Regions from separate parts of the Clostridium sp. BJN0013 genome, predicted to be linked through region 2. Evidence: a T-box and tRNA genes for the amino acid it is inferred to sense, from the RefSeq annotation. Region 2 holds a T-box; the other holds one or more tRNA genes.

Region 1 (8,824 bases), 1.7 Mb from region 2:
AAAGACTTGGAATTGCCAGAGCCCTTTTGCATCACCCTGAATTTTTAATATTAGATGAACCCACAAATGGTCTTGATCCTCTGGGAATAAAAGAAATAAGAGAATTAATTATAGATTTAGCCCATAAGCAAAATATTACATTTTTAATATCCAGTCATATATTAAGCGAAATTCAACAAATGGCTACAAAAATTGGAATAATTCATAAAGGTGTACTTTTAGAAGAAATACCCTATGATGAGCTTCAAAAAAGAAACAGACATTATATAAGTATCAAAGTAAATAATGATAAAAGAGCTTGTTTTATTTTAGAGGAAAAACTCAATATAAAAGATTATGTCATATGGGAAAAAAATAATTTAAGGGTTTATGAAAAACTTCAGGAGGCTTCAAATATAAATAAAGTTCTTGTTTCAAATGATATATTTGTAAATGAACTATGCTTAAAAATAGATAGCCTGGAAGATTATTTTTTAAAACTTACAGGGGGAGATTAAATGTTTAATATAATATATTCAGAACTTTTAAAACTAAAAAAAACTTATATTATACCTATAGTTTTTATTTGCGGAACACTTATGACAATATTTATGTTCCTGGCAAGATTAATAACTGAACATGATATGCCTTTTGAAAAATATGCTTATAATATAGAACAGATAAATTTTTTAATGTTATATACAGTTGTATTTTCAACAATAGCAGCTTACATTTTTTCAAGAGAATTTACAGATATAACTGCCAATATATTGTACACTTATCCCATAAGCAGGTTAAGGATTTTTATATCAAAATTAATAACCCTGTATATAATTATTTTTTTTACATATGCCATTGAAACTATATCTATTCCTCTAAGCTATTATTTTCTAAATGGCATTTTTCCACAAGGAAGTTTAGTAATGAAAGATATAAAAGCCAATACGTACTCTTTATTTTTTCAATTTTTACTAATGCCTATTCCTGTATTGGTCGGAAATATAAGCAAAAATCTTATAGTACCCTCTTCATATGGGATATTATCCTTTATCTTAAGCAATCTTTTAGTGCATAATGACCTAGGAAATTTAAAATACCTTCCATTAACATCACCTTATCTTTCATCTGCATATTTTTATAACTTAAAGGATATCAAATTAAACTATATTATAATTTGTGGTATTTTATGTTTTATTTTATTTCTGTCTATTGCTATGTACCAATTCTGTAAAGATGAGATAAATTGAAATTTGTGTTAACTAAAAAGGAGTTTAATAATGAATAAATTTATAAAAATTAATTTCTGTTTTCTATTAATTTCTCTCAACACACTTTCTGCTGGTTGTCAATCTCAATATCTAGGTGGAGATAGAAATGCAAAATGGAAAAAAGATTTAAATTATATGGAAAAAGCTCTTCCTAAAAAACATGTGGATCTATTTTTTAAAATTAATGAAGAACAGTTCAATACTGAAGTGAATACATTAAAAAATTCTGTAGATAAACTAAATAATGACCAAATACTAGTGAGTATTCATAAAATAATAGCTAGTGTGGGAGACACCCATACATCCCTCTATAAAGAAGCTTCAACTATGTACCCAGTACAATTTTATTACTTTAAAGAAGGTATATATGTTATAAATACTATACCTGAATATAAAAAAGCCCTTTACACAAGACTTGTAAAAATAAATGGAGTAAATATAGAAAAAGTTCAAAAAACTATTTTACCATTAATGGTTAATGAAAATAGAGCTGTAATAAAAAAATATATTCCTAAATACCTTATAAATGCTGAAATTCTTCATGGTTTAAATATTACATCTAATATAAAAAATACCCTTTTTACCTTTGAAAATAGCAAGGGACAAGCTTTTAATTTAAATATAAATTCTATAAACAGTGAAAACTTCAAGGGAAAGTTTATTATAAAAGGTAATTTTGATATTTCATACCCTTTATATATGCAGCAAAATAACTTAAATTACTGGTATAAATATATATACAATGAAAAAACCTTATATTTTAAATACAACAAATGTCAAGAAGATGACGATTGCAAGACAATAGAAGATTTTACAACTGAAATGATTAAATTCATGGATACCCATGCCATTGACAAATTTGTAATTGACATAAGAGATAATTCAGGTGGCAGCGATAAATATATAAATCCTATTATAGATTGGATAAAAGACAAAAAACTAAACAATAAAAATCATCTTTTTGTTATAGTAGGAAGGAATACCTTTTCATCAGCTATAATTAATGCTGTTACATTGAAAAAAGAAACTAATGCAACTTTTGTAGGTGAAGAGACAAGTGGTAAACCAAATCATTATGGTTCTGTGAAGAGTTTTATCCTTCCTAATTCACGAATACAAATACAATACTCCACACAATTTAATAAAACTTCCACAGATAATAGCAGTACTTTTACACCAGATAAAATAATTGAAATATCCATAGTAGACTATTTAAATAAAAAAGATCCTGTTCTCAATTACATTTTAAAAAATTAAAATTATATAAAAAGTTTAGAATTTTTAAAAATTGAATTTAAAAATCCTAAACTTTTTATAGTGTTTCTGTTTTTTCCAGCTCTCTTGTCAAATCTATAATTCTTGTATTTAAAAGTGGGTGAACAACATAAGGTGCGATATCACATAAAGGCTTAAGTACAAATAATCTTTCCTGCATTTTAGGATGTGGTATAATAATTTCTTCTTCACAGGTTACTATGTTATCATATAAAATTATATCTAAATCTATAGTTCGTGGTCCCCACTTTATAGTTCTTTCTCTTTTTAATGTTTTTTCTATTTCTAGTAAAAACTCCATTAATTTCTTAGGAGCCATTAAGGTCTTTATTTCTAAAGCTCCATTTAAAAAATCTTCTTGTTCTACATATCCTACAGGTTTAGTATTATACAATTTAGATATTTTAGTCACTTTATTATAGGATGAACAATCTATGTTGTATATTGCATCCTTTATATTCTTTTCTCTATTTCCCATATTTGAACCAATAGCAATATAGGCCTTATGCCAACATCTATCTATTTCTACTGCCACCCACTCTAAAGGTTTACCTATAGGTGCCCAAGGTTTTTTTACTTTAACCACTACCCGTTCCACTATCTCATATTTTTTCAATATGAAATCTGCCAATGCCTGAGCCGATCTTTCAATAAGATTATATCTCTTCTTCTTAAATTCCTTTTCTATTTCAAAACACAATTTACTATAATTTACAGTTTTGTTTAAATCATCTTTATCTATTGCTTCACTTAAATCCAAAAATATTTTTAAAGATATTAGAAACCTCTGTCCTAAATCTTTTTCAGCTTGATTTACCCCATGATATGCATACACTTCTAAATCTTTAATATGAATAATATCCATACACCATCATCTCCTAACTAAGTCCCATTAATATTTAATATTATAATTTTTCTTTTTCTCTGGCCAATTACATTTGGAAATAGCCTTACATCTAAAACAATTTCTAGATATTTTATCACTTGAATAAAATATGCTGTTTATTAAATTATTAGTATCTTTTTTCCTGTGATTTAGTATTATATTCAGGATCTGTAGTATTTCATCTTCCATAAAACCACATTCAATTAAAATATCCTCAGCCAATTTAGCACTAGCTAATTCATGGGCTACACCCTTCTCATATTGCACCCATTTTCTTATGTCATGCAGCAAGGCAGCTACATATATAGTTTCTTTTTTAATTTGAATATTATTTTCCAATACCATTATATAGGCTATTCTGGCTACATCTAACAAATGACACATATCATGTTTACAAAACTCTCTACGCTTTTCTATTTGAGAAATTTTTTGTAAATATTTACAAAATTTCTGATTGTTTAAAATAGTGTTTATTCTATTCAAAAACTTACCTACCTTCTATTTCATTTTTATCATTTCATAAACTTCATTTCTAAATTTAGTTTCACTTTTAAATATTCCTCTAGTAACAACTGTAACGGTTTTACTTCCTGGCTTTTTTATCCCTCTCATGGTCATACACATATGTTCTGCTTCAATAACAACCATGACTCCTTTTACTTCCAAATAATTCATTATTGAATCTGCAATTTGAGCAGTCATTCTTTCTTGAAGTTGAAGCCTTCTTGCAAATACCTCAACGGTTCTTGCCAGTTTACTTAATCCAACAACTTTGTCATTAGGTATATATGCTACATGTGCTTTCCCATAAAAGGGCATAAAATGATGTTCACACATAGAATAAAATTGAATGTCTTTTTCTAATACAATATCGTCACTATTTACAGTAAACACTTTTTTTAAATGTTCTCCTGGCTCTTGCTTCAGTCCTGAAAATATTTCAGTATACATTCTAGCAATTCTATCAGGAGTTTCTAAAAGTCCTTCCCTTTCTGGATCTTCTCCTATAGCTTCTATAATCATTTTTATAGCTTCTTTAATTTTATTTTCATCCATAATACAAATATATTGAGCATAAAAAAGATACTCAATATTTACCTCCTCAAAATACGTCAAATCATCTATTTTTAAAAACAACTAATTTATCTAAACACTGAAATTAGTTTCGATATCCCCAGCTTCTTGAAAGTGGGGATAAGCACCACAATACGCTCCTTTATAAATTTTTCTAATGAATTATGTTACCTAACTATAGCATCTGACATTATAGCAGCTCTCTTATTTTCTTTAACATCATGAACTCTTACAAAATCACATTTTTTCATTATTCCTATAACTGTAGTAGCTATAGTACCTTCTAATCGCTCATGTACTTTAAGGTTTAGTGTATTTCCTATAATTGATTTTCTAGAGGTTCCTAAAAGTACAGGATATCCCAGTTCAGAAAATCTTTCTAAATTGCGCATAACACTTAAATTCTGTTCATAATCTTTACCAAACCCAATTCCAGGATCTAATATTATATTTTTATCCTCTACTCCAGCTTTTAAAGCAATGTTTATACTTTCTTTTAAATCATTTAATATATCCTCTATTAAGGCATTATAATTTGTATTATCCCTATTATGCATCAAACAACACGGAACTTTATAATGGGCGGTCACAAATGCCATACGAGGATCTTTTTTAAATCCCCATACATCATTTATAAAAGATGCACCGGCATTTAATGCTTGTTCTGCAACCTTTGATTTATATGTATCCACTGAAATAGGTATTTTTATATGTTTTGCTAATATTCCTATTACAGGAATGATTCTTTCTAATTCTTCCTGTTGAGTTATGGTTTCATAACCTGGTCTTGTGGATTCCCCGCCTATATCTATTATATCAGCTCCTTCTGCCTCCATTTGCTTAGCATGTTCTAAAGCTAATTCTATATTATTAAATTTTCCCCCATCTGAAAAAGAATCCGGCGTAACATTAAGTATACCCATTATATAAGTTCTCTTACCTATTTCAAAATCTTTTTTACCTATTCTCATTATTCTACTCATTATGCCACCTTCAGTCATTATTTTTTATTAAATACCATAATTATTTTTACATATTATTTATTTTAACAAAATATTGGGGAATATACAAATATCCTCCCTCTTACATTCTTATTGCATATGAAAAAAACTTCAGATAAAAACCTGAAGTTTTGGTGGCCAGACCAGGAATCGAACCAGGGACACGAGGATTTTCAGTCCTCTGCTCTACCGACTGAGCTATCTGGCCATATTAGTTATCCGGCAGCGACCTGCTCTCCCACAGGGCCTCCCCTGCAGTACCATGGGCACTGTGGAACTTAACCTTCCTGTTCGAAATGGTAAGGGGTGTTGCCTCCACGTTATTGCCACCAGATTTCTATTCTTTTGTTCAGGAGTTTTATCCCCTCAAAATTGCACAGTAAATATTATTTGGTCAAGCCCTCGACCTATTAGTATCAGTCAGCTTAACATGTTGCCATGCTTACACCCCTGACCTATCTCCTCCTCTTCTCGGAGGGGTCTTACTGGCTTTCGCCATGGGAAATCTCGTCTTGGGGTGGGCTTCACACTTAGATGCTTTCAGCGTTTATCCCTTCCCGACTTAGCTACCCAGCTGTGCTCCTGGCGGAACAACTGGTTCACCAGCGGTCAGTCCATCCCGGTCCTCTCGTACTAGGGACAGCTCCCCTCAAATTTCCTACGCCCGCGACGGATAGGGACCGAACTGTCTCACGACGTTCTGAACCCAGCTCGCGTGCCGCTTTAATGGGCGAACAGCCCAACCCTTGGGACCTACTCCAGCCCCAGGATGCGACGAGCCGACATCGAGGTGCCAAACCTCCCCGTCGATGTGAACTCTTGGGGGAGATCAACCTGTTATCCCCGAGGTAGCTTTTATCCGTTGAGCGATGGCCCTCCCACGAGGTACCACCGGATCACTAAGCCCGACTTTCGTCCCTGCTCCACCTGTTTGTGTCGCAGTCAAGCTCCCTTTTGCCTTTGCACTCTCCGAAGAATTTCCAACCCTTCTGAGGGAACCTTTGTACGCCTCCGTTACTCTTTTGGAGGCGACCGCCCCAGTCAAACTGCCCGCCTATCATTGTCCCGTGTCCAGTTTCATGCACTCCGGTTAGAATTTCAGTACTGCCAGGGTGGTATCCCAACGTTGGCTCCACAAATGCTGGCGCACTTCTTTCCCTGCCTCCCACCTATCCTGTACAGGCAATACCAAAATTCAGTGATAAACTGCAGTAAAGCTCTACGGGGTCTTTCCGTCCAATCGCGGGTAGCAAGCATCTTCACTTTCAACCTGGCCATGGATAGGTCACCCGGTTTCGGGTCTACAGCATACAACTCCCCGCCCTTTTCAGACTCGGTTTCCCTTCGGCTCCATACCTTAAGTATTTAACCTTGCTGCATGCTGTAACTCGCTGGCTCGTTCTACAAAAAGCACGCCGTCGTACTTTAACGTACTTCGACTGTTTGTGGACACACGGTTTCAGGTTCTCTTTCACTCCCCTCCCGGGGTTCTTTTCACCTTTCCCTCACGGTACTCCTCCTCTATCGGTCACCAGGTAGTATTTAGCCTTGGGAGGTGGTCCTCCCTGCTTCCCACAAGGTTTCTCGTGTCTCGTGGTACTCCGGTACAGGTTATTTCGTTTCTGCTTTTCACTTACAGGGCTTTTACCTTCTGCGGCTCATCTTTCCAGTTGTATTCAATTAAGCTTCCACAATTTTTTTTACCTGACCTCTACCCCGGAAACAAGTTTCCGGTTTGGGCTCTTTCCCTTTCGCTCGCCGCTACTTAGAAAATCGATTTTTCTTTCTCTTCCTCCGGGTACTTAGATGTTTCAGTTCCCCGGGTTTCCCTCTGCAGACCTATATATTCACCCTGCAGTACCTATTGTTTTTTAGGTGGGTTTCCCCATTCGGATATCTCTGGTTCTCTGGCTATTTGCGCCTACCCAGAGCTTTTCGCAGCTTATCACGTCCTTCTTCGGCTCCTGGTGCCAAGGCATCCTCCATGCGCCCTTTGTAGCTTGACCTGATAATTTAGTCCAAATCTTTGATTTGGTTCCTAAATTGCACTCCTCAGCCTTAGCTGAGTGAGTTTCATTAAAAAATTGCTATTAACTTCGCACAGCTGCATCAAATGCCTCACTGCGGTGCTCATTTACATAAGTAAACTCTGCTCCTAATTCGGCCTTTTCCTTGCTGTACTCGTTATTACCAATTTTTTATCCTTAGTTATTTATTACAATGCAAGCATAACTTTAATTATACTTACTACTACAAAGGTTATTTCTAACCTTAGCTTTACTTCTTTTATTTACTGTGCAATTTTCAAAGGACAAAATTCTTTCAATTCACAGTGCACAATTTACAATGTGAATTATAAATATTTTTTTCTTGTACTTGGTGGGCTTAAATGGACTCGAACCATCGACCTCACGCTTATCAGGCGTGCGCTCTAACCAGCTGAGCTATAAGCCCATAACATGGTGGAGATAAAGAGATTCGAACTCTTGACCCCCTGCGTGCAAGGCAGGTGCTCTCCCAGCTGAGCTATACCCCCAAATTAACTAGAAGGATATGATCCCTCAAAATTAAACAGAATAAATGGTAACTTACTTATCTATATTCCCCAGCTTTTAAGGCAAGCTTTCCCTGCCTTTCGACTCCTTAGAAAGGAGGTGATCCAGCCGCAGGTTCTCCTACGGCTACCTTGTTACGACTTCACCCCAATCACTAACCCCACCTTCGGCCGCGTCCTCCTTGGTTAGACTACGGACTTCGGGTGTTGCCAGCTCTCATGGTGTGACGGGCGGTGTGTACAAGACCCGGGAACGTATTCACCGCGACATGCTGATTCGCGATTACTAGCAACTCCAACTTCATGCAGGCGGGTTTCAGCCTGCAATCCGAACTGGGAGCAGTTTTTGAGATTTGCTCCTCCTCGCGGTATTGCTTCTCTCTGTTCTGCCCATTGTAGCACGTGTGTCGCCCTGGACATTAGGGGCATGATGATTTGACGTCATCCCCACCTTCCTCCACGTTAACCGCGGCAGTCTTGTTAGAGTGCCCACCTTCCTGTGATGGCAACTAACAACAGGGGTTGCGCTCGTTGCAGGACTTAACCTAACATCTCACGACACGAGCTGACGACAACCATGCACCACCTGTCTCCCTGCCCCAAAGGGCTTCCTCCATTACAAGTTATTCAGGGGATGTCAAGTCCAGGTAAGGTTCTTCGCGTTGCTTCGAATTAAACCACATGCTCCGCTGCTTGTGCGGGTCCCCGTCAATTCCTTTGAGTTTTAATCTTGCGATCGTACTTCCCAGGCGGAGTACTTATTGTGTTTACTGCGGCACAGGAGGGG
Region 2 (8,824 bases):
ATTATTTCTTATATTATTTCTTTCTATGCGGATTATGTTGATTGCAATAATGTAAATAAAACTGAATTTTATGAAATTAATAGAACAGACGTAATCGGAAAGTTTTATTGTCCCGATTCAATAGCTGAAACTTCCGGTAATTTTACCCCTGCTGCCTACCCTAAAGATATAGATTCAAATATTATTAAACTTGAAATGGTTGCAGATGCACTGGATGGCGAATTAACAGAAGACTCTTCAGGAAATTTCGTTTTGGATATTACCTTGGGATACTACATTATTGTAAAGTGCGAACTTATTGTACAGCTGCTCATTCCAGCTTATAGTTACTGTCCAATTCCAGATGAGCCATGTGAAGAATCCGAAGAAAATCCATGCGAAATATTTGAAAAAGCTCCTGTTCCTAAGTTTTATCCTGATCAAAACTTAGAACCATTATTCCCTTACTCTGATAATACGGAAGATTCCACTGAAATACTTTAAGTTTTTTTATATGTGATCACCTTTTTTTCTGGAAATCATATATTATAGTAGAAGCCAATGACAAAATTATCAATTATAATAAAAATAATTTTTTTAAAAATTATCTTTGTTATAAGCTATTTTAACTTTAAATATAAAAAGGAGGACTTTATTCATGAATTCTATGTCAAAATATTATAGAGACAATTATGATCCTTGCAGTAAACGTGAGTTTGATCCTTGCAATAAAAAACAAGAACAAGACTGTCAAACTATTGTAAAATGCGGATGCCCTAGTTCAACTACATTACCTGCTGCTACTGTCCTGGGTACCACTTTTACCCTTGCTACACTAACATTAAATACCTGCAAATTAAAGGATCCATGCATCAAACTTGAATTTGCAAGCAATCTCGTTGCAGCTGTTGCTTTTACCGGTACTGTAAATTTTCAAATATTTAAACAGTGTGGTAACCAAATTACACCTACCCCTGTAGGTCCTGCATACACTTTTGACTTAGTAGCACTAGTATCCAGCCAGACATTCTCATTTTTCGTATGTGACTGCAATGATACCTGCTGCAATGATTGCTGCTGTACCTATACTGTAGTTGCCACTGTTGCCAGTGCAGTTACCGTTGGTACTCTTGCTATCAACAACGCAACTCTTGGAGCAGTAGCTACATGTGGATCTAGTTCATGCTGTTAATTTGTGCATATTGAATTATTATAACTCAAGGTAACGAGCCTTGAGTTTTTTCATTTTACTCCATCATTATTTAAAAGAGGGTTTTTTTGTTTTTTTTCCTTTACCAGACTTATTTCATTTTCTATTAATTTATGTTGAAGATCTATCACCTTATATTTTTCTGATTGTATTTGAAATTTCAATTCTTTATTTTGTGACATAAGTTTTCTATTTTCATTGATATATTTTTGAGTTGATTCTTTCTCAATCTTTAATTCTTCCTGTAATTTGTTAATCTGATGTTCTTTTTCATTTATACTCTTGCCATCGCTACTATTTTCAAGTTTAATTTTAAGTTCCATATTAACTTCTTCTAAAGAATTAAGCTCTTCTTTTAAAAAATTAATCTGTTCCCTATTGGATTTCTCAATTTCCCTCAGTTCATCCAATTTCTTTAACAATTCATGATTGTGCTTTTGTGTTTTTAACATATCATCTGCTACGTTAATTGCAGATAAAACGGCAGCTGAGGAAGTGCTTAACTTACTATTATTTTTTAATACACCTTTTATTTTTTTATCTACATAACTAGCAACCTTATGTAAATACTCCTCTTGTTCGTCTCCCTTTAAATTATATTCAATTCCATTTATAAAAACTGTCACTACATTCATTTAAACACCCTCTCAAATCATGATGTTTTCTAAACCCATATGGATATTTTATCATAAATCTTTTACATATTAAATATATTATTTAAAAATTCCATATATTTCTATATAAATTAGACCAAAATATGTACTAAATATAATATTAACCATATTTTAAGGCCTAGAAAGAAAAATTAATTTCTATCTAAGCCATAAAAATCACTTTACCTAAGAATCATTTTATCTAAGCTGTGCTCCCAGCTTGTATTCCAAGGCCTTTAATATTTTATCGTGGACTTTATTAACTTCAGTATCAGTAAGTGTTTTATTTGAAAGTCTATAGGATATGGAATAGGCTATACTCTTTTTACCTTGTTCTATTTGTTTTCCTTTATAAATGTCAAAGAATTTTACTTTTTCTACCATATTCCCACCTTGTTTCTTTATAATGTCCTCTATATCCTGTGCCAATATATCATCATCTACTAATATTGCCAAGTCTCTGGTGACTGATGGAAATTTAGGAAGAGGAACATATTTTTTATAGGAATTGGTATATTTATATAGTATATCTAAATCAAGTTCTGCTATATAACATCTTTCTTCAACTTCATAATTTTCACATACCTGAGGATGCACTTCTCCCAATACTCCTACTAAGTCTTTTTTTATATAAAGCAGTGCAGTTCTTCCAGGATGAAAACTTGAATTTTTAGTTTCTCTTTGAAAAGAAAATCTTTCTATTTTTAAAATTTCCAGTATATTTTCCACTGCACCTTTTAAATTAAAATAATCTGAACTACCATACATACCAATAGTTATAATATTTTTCTCCTTGGGCAGTTTATTCACATCTTTATGAGGAATATATATTTTCCCTATTTCAAATAATCTTACCAGATCATTTTTTCTAGAGTAATTTCTGCTTAAACACTCCATCATTGAAGATAATGTAGTAGTCCTCATTATACTATAATCTTCCCCCAGAGGATTCTTTATAGTTACTGCATTTCTGAGAGGGCTACCTTCAGGTAAAAGTATTTTATCAAATACCTTTTTACTAATGAAAGAATAATTTATAGATTGACTGAATCCACTGGAAATCATTGTCTCTATAATTCTATCATCTAATTTTTGTTTTTCACTTTTTCCCCCTTTTGTACTTACACTTTTTATTATGGTAGAAGGTATATTATCATAGCCATATATTCTAGCAATCTCCTCTGCCACATCTTCTTTTATATTTATATCTCCTCTAAAAGTAGGCACTTCTATTTTTAAAGTATCCTTATCTATTTCCGTTTTCAATTCCAGCCTATTTAAATATTCTGCCATATGTTCCTTTGATATCTCAGTTCCTAAAAATTTATTTACCCAATTACAATCAACCTGCAGACTGCGAGGATAAACTTTTTCATTATATACATCAATGGTACCTTGCATTACTTTTCCACAACCTAACATCTCTATTAAATGGCAGGCCCTATCCATGGCAATTTCAGCTAAATTAGGATCCAGATCTTTTTCAAATCTGGAAGAAGCCTCTGTTCTAAGAGCTAATTTTTGGGAAGAGATTCTTATGTTAGTTCCATTAAAGTTAGCACATTCAAAAACAACTGAAGAAGTGTCATCTCTAATTTCAGAATTAAGCCCTCCCATTATTCCTGCAATTCCTATGGTTCTATTTCCATCTTTTATGGTAAGTGTATCTTTATCCAATATTCTTTCTTCACTATCTAATGTAATAAACTTTTCTCCTTCTTCTGCCCTTTCAACCACTATGCTCCCTGAAGTTATTTCCCTTATATCATAGGCATGCATAGGTGCTCCCATTTCCAGCATTACAAAGTTGGTTATATCTACTATGTTGTTTATAGGTCTTACTCCTGCTTTTAAAAGTCTTTCTTCTATCCATGAAGGAGAGGGCTTTATTTTTACATCTGTTACTCCCCGGGCTATGTATCTTCTACAAAGACCATCCTTTATTTCAACTTTCAATTTATCCTGTATATCTTCTCTGGAAGAAGAGCTGTATTTAAATTCAGGCACTTTATAGGTTTCATTTAAGGTTGCTGCAGTTTCCCTGGCTATTCCCAGAATGCTTAAGCAATCCGGTCTATTGGATGTTATTTCTAAATCTAATATGGAACTTGTCATATTTAATACTTCTTTTATATCTTTTCCAATGGGGGTATCCTCCGGTAAAATCATAAGTCCATCTATTTGTTTATCTCCTGCTATTCCAAGTTCCTCCTCAGAACAAAACATACCATTTGATATAAGCCCTCTAAGTTTTCCTCTTTTTATCTTTACTCCTCCGTAAATAATGGAATCATGTAATGCCACTGGAATTATATCTTTTTCTTTCATATTTTTAGCTGCTGTTATAATTTGCAGAGGTTCTTCTCTCCCAACATCCACCTGACATACAAACAAGTTATCTGCCCCAGGGTGATTTTCTATTTTTATTAATTTACCTGTAACTACATTTTGTATGTCTTCTCCTGTTGTAACTACCTCCTCTACTTTTGAACCACTTAGAGTAAGTCTATCCCCCAACTCTTTACCCGTAATATTTATGTCTACATAATCTCTTAACCATGTTACTGGAACTTTCATATAAAAATCTCCTTTCTAAAGTATAATTATGTTGATTAAACCTTGTAATATTAATCTATATACTAAAATTGGTCTAAAAATCTCATATCACTTTCATACATATTTCTTATATCATCTATTCCATACTTTAACATAACCATTCTATCTACACCCATGCCAAAGGCAAACCCACTATATATTTCAGGATCTATTTTGCAATTTCTTAGAACCTGTGGATGAACCATACCACAGCCTAAAAGTTCTATCCAACCCTCTCCTTTACACACTCTACAACCTTCTCCATTACATACAAAACAGGTAGCATCCATTTCCGCAGAAGGCTCTGTAAAAGGAAAATGATGTGGTCTGAATTTTGTTTTCATCTCATGTCCAAACATTTTTCTGGCAAATAGTTCAAGGGTACCTTTTAAATCTGCAAAAGTTATACCTTTATCAACTACAAGTCCCTCCATTTGATAAAATATAGGGGAATGAGTGGCATCTACCGAATCCGAACGATAAACCTTTCCTGGAGATATCATTTTTATAGGTGGTTTCTGTTTTTCCATAGTTCTTATCTGCGTAGGTGAAGTTTGAGTTCTTAAAACTAAATTATCATTTATGTAAAAAGTATCCTGTTCTCCTCTGGCTGGATGATTTTTAGGTATATTTAGAGCCTCAAAATTATAATAATCTAGCTCTACCTCTGGTCCCTCTTCTATAGTAAATCCCATAGAAACAAATATTTCTTTCATATTTTCAAGGACTTGTTCCAACGGATGACGTCTTCCTATACTTTGCTTTATTCCCGGCATAGTGATATCAATAGTTTCATTTTTAAGTCTTGATTCCCTTTCACCAGATTTTATTTTTTGCGATGCCTCCTCTATTGCATTTTCAAGGGAAGCTCTAATTTCATTGGCAAGCTTACCTATAATTGGTCTTTCTTCTTTGGAAAGTTCTTTCATTCCTCTTAATATACGAGTCAACTCACCTTTTTTGCCTAAATATTTAATTCTTATACTTTCTATATCTAAATCTTTTCCTTTATTTTGTAATTCTTTAAATGCATTTTCTTTTATCTGTTTTAATTTTTCCTTCATATTAAATGCTCCTTTCTAGAAATGAGATTAAATTTAAAAATAAAAAAAGCTCCTCCCATTAAGGGACGAACTACTCCGCGTTACCACCCAAATTGATATTAAAAATAATATCCTCTTGTATATTTATCGGTATTTCCCGCTTAACCGCTACTTAAATTTCACAGTAAGTACTCCAGAGTGAACTTCAATATACTCCATTTTAAAAAAGCTTTCAGCCATAACTTTTTCTCTCTAAAAAACTTTTATATATCTACTCTCTCTTTCACAGTAATTTAAAATATAGTGTTTAATTTCTACCTATACCTTTAAATTTTACATACACATTTACATATTGTCAACATATCAATTTAATTTTTGTCTAACTACTTCAAACATCATTATAGAAGCTGCTACAGCTGCATTTAAAGATTCAGCTTTTCCGGGCATGGGAATACTCACTTCTATATCTGAAATTTTCTTCACATCTTTTCCAAGTCCGCTGCCTTCGTTCCCTACAGCAATTATAATTTTCCCCTTTAAATCCATACTATAAAAATTAGTATCTGCATCAAGGGAACTGCATATTACCTTAAAACCTGTTTGTTTTAAAGATTTTACCTTTTCAAGATTTTCATCCTGAATTATAGGTATGTGGAATATAGAACCCATGGTGGCCCTCAATGTTTTTTCATTATATATATCTACTGTTCCCTTGGTAGTTATAATCCCCAAGGCTCCTGCGGCATGGGCGCTCCTTATTATAGTACCCATATTTCCCGGATCTTGTATTTTATCTGCCAAAATATAAAAGCCCTGCTCATCCTTAACATTTAATCCCCTGTTTTTTACCAGGGCAATTATTCCTTGAGGATTCTCTGTACAGCTTATACTTCTCAATAGCTTATCCTCAACAAAATATATAGGACACTTTACCTTGGGATTTTTCTCTAGAAAAAATTTTTCTTCTTTATTTATAAAATTTTCACTTAAAAAGATTTGAGATATATAAAAGTTAGAGTCAATAGCCTCTTTTACAAATCTAAAACCTTCTATCATAAATTCTTTCCTTTGAGTCCTATATTTTTTTTCTTTTAATTTTTTGGCCTCTTTTATATGCAAATTATCTTTACTTTTAATTATGTCCATATAATCCTCTCCATATTATCAAGTGATTCAGAGATTGAGGTGAAGTTTGCTTATGACAAATACTCCTCTCCATCTAAACCTTATTAACAGTATTCTTAGTGTCTTTAGCACTTAGAATAGTTATCCTTTAGGGGGAAAAACTTATCCAGGCACACAGCAGTGCTCATCTTCCACTTTGAAGAAGATGTTAGGGTAAGCCAATTTACAGCCTTTGGATAAAAATAAGTGCAGCAAAATTTTGCTCCACTCACTTTTATGTAATCTTAAATCTATGCATTTAACTGTGCTTTAGCTACTTGAACCAATTCTGTAAATGCTTTAGGATCATTTATAGCTATTTCTGAAAGCATTTTTCTATTTATATTAATACCTGCAGTTTTTATCCCGTTCATAAATTTAGAATAAGACAATCCATTTATTCTAGCTGCAGCATTTATTCTCACTATCCAAAGTTTTCTAAAATCTCTTTTCTTTAACTTTCTTCCCACATAGGCATTTCTTAAAGCCCTTATAACACTTTCGTTAGCAGTTTTAAATAATTTACTTTTACCGCCATAATAGCCCTTTGCAAGTTTTAATATTTTTTTATGATGTTTACGGGCATTTACCGCCCTTTTTACTCTTGCCATAGTAAAAACCTCCTTTTAGAATTATTCAGTTACACATAAGGTAATAATTTTTTCATTACTTTTTCCTGAGTTTCTGAAACATATGCTGTTTTTCTAAGATTTCTCTTAGTCTTTCTACTTTTCTTTGTCAATATATGACTTTTAAAAGCCTGTGCTCTCTTTAATTTACCTGTTCCCGTAAGTTTAAATCTTTTAGCCACACTTTTTTTAGTTTTCATTTTTGGCATAATAAATTCCTCCTCTCAATCATGCTTTTCCTACTTAAATAAAATCATTGCCATATTTTTGCTTGAAGCTTTAGTCATATTCTATTATACAAATATCCTGAAGTTCAAATGAAAATATCTAAAATTCTTCTAATATAGTGAATTTATAAGTACACATAAAAAAGGCGACCTAAAGCCGCCCTTGAATAAATCACATAGTAAAGAATCTTGACAATTAAGAAATTCTTATAACCACAACCTCACTAGCTTTGCTGTAAGGTGAGAAACGGCTGTTTCTTCTTAACATATTACATTGTACTATTTTTATTTACTACAGTCAATATATAATTTTTGCCATTTTCTAAAAAATTTCAGATTATACATGGCTTACTTTTTTATCTATTTCTTCTTTAAGTTTTACTATAAAATCCTCTAAAGCCATAGTACCTATATCCCCTTCTTTTCTGCTTCTTACAGATATATTTTTAGCTTTCATTTCCTTATCTCCTAAGATAATCATATAAGGGACCTTCTGCATCTGTGCTTCTCTTATTTTATAACCTATTTTCTCATTTCTAATATCACATTCCACTCTTATATTATTTTCTTTCAGCACCTTAGCTATTTCTTCCACATAATCTGCCTGAGAATCAGTTATATTCATAACCTGAACCTGTACAGGAGCAATCCATGCAGGGAATGCTCCTGCATAATGTTCTATTAAAATGCCTATAAATCTTTCTATAGAGCCAAACACTACCCTGTGTATCATAACAGGTCTGTGCTTTTCTCCATCTGCACCTATATAATTTAAGTCAAACTTTTCAGGCATCTGAAAATCCAACTGCACAGTTCCACACTGCCATGTTCTACCTATACAATCCTTTAAATGAAAATCTATTTTAGGACCATAAAAGGCTCCATCTCCTTCATTAACCTTATAATCAAGTCCTGCAATTTTCAATGCATTTTTTAACCCCTCTGTTGCAGCTTCCCAATCTTCATCGCTACCCATGGAATCCTCAGGTCTTGTAGAGAGTTCAACAAAATACTCAAAACCAAATATTTTATAAAAATTATCTATAAGATCTATTACCTTTATTATTTCATCTGCAATATTATCCTTGGTAACAAATATATGGGCATCATCCTGAGTAAAACATCTTACCCTCATAAGACCATGTAGTGCACCGGATTTTTCATGTCTGTGAACTATACCCATCTCTGCATATCTTTTAGGAAGATCCCTGTAGGATCTTATATTACTTTTATACACAAGTATTGATCCTGGACAATTCATAGGCTTTATAGCATAATTTTCATTGTCTATTTTAGTAAAATACATATTCTCCTTATAATGATC

The links. The T-box of region 2 lies ahead of pheS (phenylalanine--tRNA ligase subunit alpha). A T-box ahead of a tRNA ligase gene usually reads a tRNA of that ligase, here a tRNA-Phe.
Region 1: it has a tRNA-Phe gene. The T-box ahead of pheS (phenylalanine--tRNA ligase subunit alpha) is inferred to sense a tRNA for this amino acid. The anticodon was not compared.

What each region holds. Positions count from the first base shown of each region.
Region 1 covers NZ_CP162495.1:3,122,057-3,130,880, forward strand. Annotated here, with positions in the region: gene AB3K27_RS16190 (ABC transporter ATP-binding protein) at 1-497, shown strand, start outside; gene AB3K27_RS16195 (ABC transporter permease) at 498-1,226, shown strand; gene AB3K27_RS16200 (peptidase S41) at 1,257-2,504, shown strand; gene folK (2-amino-4-hydroxy-6-hydroxymethyldihydropteridine diphosphokinase) at 2,560-3,387, opposite strand; gene AB3K27_RS16210 (HD domain-containing protein) at 3,415-3,891, opposite strand; gene folE (GTP cyclohydrolase I FolE) at 3,907-4,464, opposite strand; gene folP (dihydropteroate synthase) at 4,650-5,465, opposite strand; tRNA gene AB3K27_RS16225 (tRNA-Phe) at 5,616-5,691, opposite strand; rRNA gene rrf (5S ribosomal RNA) at 5,701-5,817, opposite strand; tRNA gene AB3K27_RS16235 (tRNA-Ile) at 7,861-7,937, opposite strand; tRNA gene AB3K27_RS16240 (tRNA-Ala) at 7,944-8,019, opposite strand; rRNA gene AB3K27_RS16245 (16S ribosomal RNA) at 8,131-8,824, opposite strand, start outside.
Region 2 covers NZ_CP162495.1:726,314-735,137, reverse strand. Annotated here, with positions in the region: gene AB3K27_RS03985 (hypothetical protein) at 1-483, shown strand, start outside; gene AB3K27_RS03980 (DUF4489 domain-containing protein) at 638-1,171, shown strand; gene zapA (cell division protein ZapA) at 1,222-1,824, opposite strand; gene pheT (phenylalanine--tRNA ligase subunit beta) at 2,041-4,419, opposite strand; gene pheS (phenylalanine--tRNA ligase subunit alpha) at 4,482-5,501, opposite strand; T-box leader at 5,560-5,776, opposite strand; gene AB3K27_RS03960 (TrmH family RNA methyltransferase) at 5,844-6,626, opposite strand; gene rplT (50S ribosomal protein L20) at 6,896-7,255, opposite strand; gene rpmI (50S ribosomal protein L35) at 7,285-7,482, opposite strand; ribosomal protein L20 leader region at 7,633-7,769, opposite strand; gene thrS (threonine--tRNA ligase) at 7,838-8,824, opposite strand, start outside.